DNA from 3 places in the Streptomyces sp. NPDC002889 genome. Region 3 is predicted to be linked to each of the others. Evidence: riboswitches for the same ligand, from Rfam matches in the RefSeq annotation. Region 3 holds a riboswitch; each other region holds the start of a gene.

Region 1 (2,194 bases), on a different contig from region 3:
CCGCCGGCGCGACCCGCGCCGAGCGGTCGTTCACGACCGGCGACTGGCAGCGGCTGCAGGCCCTGAGAGCGCGGTACGACCCGGATGGCGTCTTCCACTCCTACCTGACGCCCTGACGCCCCGCCTGCGTGGGGCCGGCGCCCGGCCCCGGTTGTGTCCCGACGCCATGCCGTCCGTCGGGGTGCATGGGAAGTCCGCCCGGGTGAGTGGGCGTGCATGCCCTCGAGGCCGTCGCCACCGGGCGGGGCGATCGGCACGGCCGGGGTCGGGCCCCCGGGCGGCACAGGCATGCGGTACCGCGGGGTCGAGAACCGCGCGCCGGGGACAGCCTGCCGCTGAAACCATCGACGGTCACCGGGACGCCTTGGACACGCCCCCGACGGCTGCGCGGATCCCACCGGCCGCGGAGCGCCGCTCCCGGGCACCGTGCGGGGCGTCGCGTGAGTGTCCTGCGTGAACCGCGCGCCTCCCCCTCTCGTAATGTCTGAATTGCCCGACTATGCCCATGCGTGGACAACCCGGGGAAATCCCTTGTATGAGATGAACTGTCCGAATTTCATCATGGAGTCCATATAGTGGCTTGTTGCGCGGCTTGTTCGTTTTCTGGGGCGGTGTCACCGGGTGATCGATTCCTGTCGTTGTCAGTGATATCGGTCACGGACGCACGGAGTGGCCGGTATTGCCCCCCGCCCAGTTCCTGTCTACGGAAAGACAGTTGAGCCGCGCGGTATCGAATGGATCACGGAAATTCCCCGCCCGAAGCATCATGCGGATTGCTCCGTGGAATTCAGGTCTTGTTCCGCCTCTGCAATCTCGCTTACGGTCACCCTCAATCCGGGTGGACCGCCGAATCCTGCCGCCGTCCGGAAACCGCACCCACTCACGCACGGCAGGAGCGGGGAACCCAGGTAAGCCGCCGATCCGGATTAAGGAACGGCTCGGGGTGAAGTCGCGATGCATATTGCGGCCGGGCATCTCCAGCCCGAACCCGACAGCTCACCTCGCAGGCGAAGGAGAGGAATTGTCATGCCTGCAAAGGGTAAGCACCGCCGTCCCAAGTCCGGTCCGCTCTCCCGGGGTTTCGTCGCGGCGGGTACCGGAGGTGCCGCGCTCGCCCTCCCGATGCTGGGAGCGACCGCTGCCGGCGCGGCGCAGCCGACGACGGCCGTCACCGTCGAAAAGGCTGCAGCGCCGACCGTTGTCGTCGCCACGCAGGTAGCCGCGCAGAAGATCAGGCCGATCACTTACTCCGTGGTCACCGGGGATTCTCTTTACAAGATCGCAGGCGATCATTCCCTGAGCGGCGGCTGGAAGAAGCTGTACAAGGACAACCGGAAGGCCGTCGGCGACAATCCCTCGCTGATTCATCCCGGTCTCAAGCTGACGGTCGGAGCGAAGGCCAAGGCCGAGGCACCGGCCAAGCCCGCCACGGACCGCCCGTCCTCGGCGGCTCCTTCCAAGGCGTCCCCCAAGGCGCCTTCCTCCTCGGAGCGAGCCGAACGGGCAGGCCGCTCCGAGCGGAAGAGCGCACCGTCCGCCGAGAGTGGTGCCGCCGCCCCGCAGTCCGCGCCGACGTACTCCAACGACCTCGACGGCTGGATCAAGGAATCGCTGGACATCATGGCCCGGCACGGGATTCCCGGCACCTACGAGGGCATCCACCGGAACGTCATGCGCGAGTCCTCGGGCAATCCGCTGGCGATCAACAACTGGGACTCCAACGCAGCGGCCGGAACGCCGTCCAAGGGCCTCCTGCAGGTCATCGATCCGACCTTCCGCGCCTATCATGTCCCCGGTACGTCGATGGACAGCTTCGACCCGGTCGCCAACATCACGGCCGCGTGCAACTACGCCGCCGCCCGTTACGGCTCGATCGACAATGTGAACGGGCCCTACTGATCTGTGACTCCGGGCCGGGACGCGGCCGGAGAGGGCCGGCGATCGTCCGGCCGGCCGACCAGCATGCATGCCCGGGGCTCGGGGGACCCCGGGCATCGCGGTTTCCTGCCACAGTCCTCACCCGTACGGGTGGGGCAGGGTGCGCGACCAGGCGCTCTGCCGGTCAATGGAAGGGCGATGGAGCCTGACTATGCCGCAGCTTTGCTGCACGCCCTGTTCACACAGCCGCCGATCGGTCTGCACGTGCTGGACCCGGAGCTGCGGATCCTGCGGTTCAACGTCGGTGCGCCGGGTG
Region 2 (2,194 bases), 160 kb from region 3:
TCTGTCGACGGGGCCTGCGGCAGCTGCTGCGTCACGTGGACTCCTGAGGTCACTGCCGCAGGCGCTGCTCGCCGACGGCGGCGTGGTGTGGTGCCGACGATACGACACACGGTTCATCAGGCAATCATCTCGACTGCCGCGCAAGGGCGTCACGGGTACGGACGCCGAGGCGCTCGTGGCCCGGGGCAGCCACCTCCTGGCCGTTCGAGACGCAGCCCGGCGGTCGCGAGGTCGCAGTGCTGCGGCGAGCGGCTGCCTGCGGTCAGGCTGCCGGGTGGAGGCACGGGCCGCGTACGAGTGCCTGGTGACCGGCGTAGCGCGCCGGACCGTGCTGCCGCATCACGGTCCGCACGCCGGGCCGACGGGCGGCAAGGATGCTGGGGTGGTCCGGCCGTGACGTGTCGAATGCCGTGCCGCGGCATGTGTTTGTCAGGGCCCGAGAGGGGTGTCGCACATTCATCGGCGGAAAAGGTGCTGTGTGAATTCAAGGGGGGCTCATGGCCCTGTCGGGGATGAATTCACGGGTGTCGCGAGGTGACGGGACGGGTCTGGAGAAGTGACCGGCGTCACTTTCGTTCTCTGTCGGCGAGGGCGAATTGCGCTGATCGTCGCGTGGCTTGATGTGCCCGTGGAGGTGTAAATCGGAAATGGGGCTTCTGTCCGAATTGACTGGTTCGGCATGGCGTGTCCCGATAGTGGGGGGATGGGATTCGGGCCGTGAGCGGGATCATATTCGTAACCGTCCGTGGCCGTGCTCCGGGATGAATTCCGCTGGCGGTGCGGGGGTCGAAGATCCGTAATCGACGGAGCGTAACCGGAAATCTCCGGTAATTCTGCCCTCCGGCATTGCTGGGTGAAAACGGTGGCTTGTACCGGCCTGTCGGACTCGCTTACGGTCACCGCAATCCGGACGGACCGCCTAATCCTGCCGCCGACCGGAATTCGAACCCATCCACGCGTGGCAGGAGCGGGGGACCCAGGTAGTACGCCGTAACCGAACAATTCGGACGGCTTGGGGTTAAGTCGGGCATCGCCCCGACCGGGCATCTCCAGCCCGAACCCGACAGCTCACCTCGCCGGCGCCGGAGAGGAAAGCGCCATGCCCGCAAAGGGTAAGCACCGTCGTCCCAGGACCAACCCGATCAGCCGCGGCTTCCTCGCCGCCGGTACGGGTGGCGCCGCCATCGCCCTCCCGCTGCTGGGTGCCGCCGGTGCCCACGCCGCCGGCAGCACCGCCCCCGCAGCCGCGACCGAGAAGGTCGCCGCGCAGGCCCCTTCCGCCTTCTCCACCGGGTCCGCCGCCCAGGCACCCGCCGGCAAGAAGGCCATCACGTACTCGGTTGTCGCCGGCGACTACCTCGCCAAGATCGCCGACAAGCACCATGTGCGCGGTGGCTGGCAGGAGTTGTACGCGGACAACCGCGAGGCCGTGGGCGAGAACCCCTCGCTGATCCACCCCGGGCTCAAGCTGACCATCGGTGCGAAGTCCGAGGCGAAGGCCCCTGCGACGTCCGAGTCCCGGTCCGAGTCCCGGTCCTCGCGTGACGACGCGCGCAACGCCTCGGCCGCCAGTGCCGAGCCGTCGGCCGAGCCGTCGGCCGAGCAGCCCTCGGCGCCCGAGCAGAGCGCGCCGGAGACCTCCGGGCCCTCGACGCCCGAGCAGCCCTCGACGCCCGAGCAGCCCTCCGGCTCCGGCTTCGCCGCGCCCATCAGCGGCGCCCAGATCAGCACCCCCTACCGTGCCGCCGGTGCCATGTGGTCCAGCGGTTACCACACCGGCGTGGACTTCGCTGCCTCCACCGGGACTTCCGTCAAGTCCGTGGGCGCGGGCACCGTCGTCTCCGCCGGCTGGGGCGGCGCGTACGGCAACGAGGTCGTCATCCAGCACACGGACGGCACCTACTCGCAGTACGCCCACCTCTCCTCGCTGTCCGTCTCCAGCGGCCAGTCCGTGACCGGCGGCCAGCAGATCGGTCTGTCCGGCTCGACCGGCAACTCCTCCGGCCCGCACCTCCACTTCGAGATCCGGACCGGTCCCGGCTACGGTTCCGACATCGACCCGCTGGCCTACCTGCGCCAGCACGGTGTCTCCCTCTGATCGCCCTGACTCCCTGACAGGTCTCGGGCCGTTGCGCCGACTCCCCCGTCACCGCTCGCGCGGGGCGGGGGAGTCGGTGTATTGCGGACCTGATCC
Region 3 (2,194 bases):
GACGGCTGCAGCCAGCTTCGCCGACCTCCCGTCCCCACGGAGCGGCGCAGCCGCCTCAGCGGAGAGCCACGTCGGCAATGACGAGTGTCCGTACGGCCTGCCAGGGCGTGCCTCGCATCCGGTACCGAACACCAATGGGGCGCGCGGTGGCGTCACCACGCGCCCCAGGAGCGGTTTGCGGTGGAGGGAGGTTGCTCCCGGAATGGGCACCCGACGCCTTGTAGACGGCAGGAAAGCCTGCCTGAAGTCGCCTGCGCACGACGGGGCGGCGCTCCGCCGCCTGTAAGCACCTCCCGCCGTGGTCCGCGGAGGGCCGCCCAGTGTGTGCGGCCGTGGGGCGGTCAGCGCACGCGGCTGTAGTGGACCGACTTCGACCAGATCCGTTCCAGCTTCACGACCGAACCTGTTTTCGGCGAGTGCCAGATCTTGTTGTTGCCGGCGTAGAGGCCCACGTGGTAGACGCGCCCGCCGGAGTGGAAGAAGACCAAGTCGCCCTTCTGACGGCTGGACGCCGATATATGACGGGTCTTGTTGTACTGCTGCTGCGCGGTTCGAGGCAGTGTCTTGCCGGCTTTTTTGTAGGAGTAGAGCGTCAGGCCGGAGCAGTCGAACCGGGACGGGCCCGCAGACCCGTACTTGTACGGGGCGCCCTTCTTCGAGGCCGCTACATTCAGTGCCTTGACGCCGTACGTGGGCGCCGCCTGGGCCTGGGACACGGCGCCGGGCGACAGCATCGTGCCGCCGAGAGCGGCGAGGGTGAGGGCCGAGACGGTACCGGCCCGAGACAGCAGAGACGGGACATGATTCTGCGCGGTCATGCGCAACCCTTCGTCATCCGCCTGTGAAGGATGACCTGTCGGGTTCGGGCTGGCGAAGTTACCCGGCCGCTGACGCGGCTTCACCCCAAGGGGCGGCCATGGTGCGCACGCCCCGTACTGCTGGGTCCTCCACTCCTGCCGATCCACAGTTGTCGACCAGACGTCCGGACGGCGGCAGGACTCGGCGTCCGCCCGAACCGCCTCGCCAGGGCGGCGAGGGCTTGTCGTCGTCCAGGATCCTGACTCATGCCGAAGTGAAATTTCGAATGGAAACTGCCTTTTGTGAGTCTCCTCACCCCTGATCATTTCGTGGGCTCAAGAAGCTTTTGGCGCGCGACAAGCGGCGGAATCTGATGTTCCGACAGCAGCTTCGGGACCGAACACAGTCCGCCCACCCGGGCGCCTGGTCTCCGCAGGCGGGCCGTGCGGAGACGGCGCATCAGTACCGGGTTCGAAGGGGCCGCGCCGACAAGAACCTTGCCTGGAGCAGGTACCTTCCCGCGCCTCCGAGCAATCCGCCTCCACAGCCTCAGCCTCAGTCCGACCCCCTGCCCCTGGCGGCCGGCACCGAACTGGTTCAGGCCGCCGACCGAGGCGTCTGCGCACCTCGGCCGCGAGGGCCAGGACGGCCTCGTGCGCCGCGTCTGCGGGCCGGCGGGGGCGAGAAGGGTGAAGCCGTCCGCGGCGCCCGCGTCGAACAGGGCCCACAGCCGGTCGGCCGTACCTGGGCTGCCGTCGACCGGCCAGTCGAGCAGGACAGCAATGTCGTCGGCGTCGCGTCCGGCCGCCCGGGCCTGATCACGTACGGACTCCCGGACGCGGGTGGGGTCCTGGCCGTCCTGTGCCGGGAGGATCAAACCCCCGGCTCCTCGGCCTCGCTGTGGGCACAGACCTCAAACCCAGCGAGCCGCAGTGCCGCATATGAGGAATCCCGGCCCCGGCAGTCGGGAGGGCAACTCACACCTTCTCGAAAACCATGCGCACGACCGTGAAGCGGCCCTCACGCATGAACCTGAGTGCGGTCCTCTGCTCCCTGATGATGTCGGACACCGCACTCTCACCGATGAGTTCCGCGCCACGGGCCCGGTTGGCCTCAGCCCGCTCCATCCAGCTCTCCACCGTGGAGATACCGTCGTTCGGGTCGTTGCGCGCCTCCACGACATGGAACAAACCCCGCCCTGCTTCGGTCAGTTCGGCCCGGGTCGGCAGGAAGCACTCGGGAAACACCTTCCGAGACGCGTGAAGACCCTCGCGTACATTCCTGACGCCTCCGTAGACGGCCTTGATGCCCAGGCGATCCCTCGCTTCGCGGCCCCCGCCATCAGAGGCCAATCGGTGGGGAGGCAGCACCAGGGAAGCAAGCCACCCACGGTCGT

What was found. Region 3 has a riboswitch for cyclic di-AMP ahead of ACFYWI_RS17645 (C40 family peptidase). Riboswitches for the same ligand answer to the same signal wherever they lie in the genome.
Region 1: linked by a shared signal. The riboswitch ahead of ACFYWI_RS11190 (transglycosylase SLT domain-containing protein) and the one ahead of ACFYWI_RS17645 (C40 family peptidase) in region 3 are both predicted to bind cyclic di-AMP.
Region 2: linked by a shared signal. The riboswitch ahead of ACFYWI_RS16915 (LysM peptidoglycan-binding domain-containing M23 family metallopeptidase) and the one ahead of ACFYWI_RS17645 (C40 family peptidase) in region 3 are both predicted to bind cyclic di-AMP.

The regions. Positions count from the first base shown of each region.
Region 1 covers NZ_JBIAPT010000006.1:190,139-192,332, reverse strand. The annotation lists gene ACFYWI_RS11195 (FAD-binding oxidoreductase) at 1-116, shown strand, start outside; cyclic di-AMP (ydaO/yuaA leader) riboswitch at 835-1,025, shown strand; gene ACFYWI_RS11190 (transglycosylase SLT domain-containing protein) at 1,027-1,899, shown strand; gene ACFYWI_RS11185 (SpoIIE family protein phosphatase) at 2,077-2,194, shown strand, end outside.
Region 2 covers NZ_JBIAPT010000010.1:102,782-104,975, forward strand. The annotation lists gene ACFYWI_RS16910 (tyrosine-protein phosphatase) at 1-35, opposite strand, end outside; cyclic di-AMP (ydaO/yuaA leader) riboswitch at 940-1,097, shown strand; gene ACFYWI_RS16915 (LysM peptidoglycan-binding domain-containing M23 family metallopeptidase) at 1,100-2,098, shown strand.
Region 3 covers NZ_JBIAPT010000010.1:257,980-260,173, forward strand. The annotation lists gene ACFYWI_RS17645 (C40 family peptidase) at 342-818, opposite strand; cyclic di-AMP (ydaO/yuaA leader) riboswitch at 822-983, opposite strand; gene ACFYWI_RS17650 (SAM-dependent methyltransferase) at 1,776-2,194, opposite strand, start outside.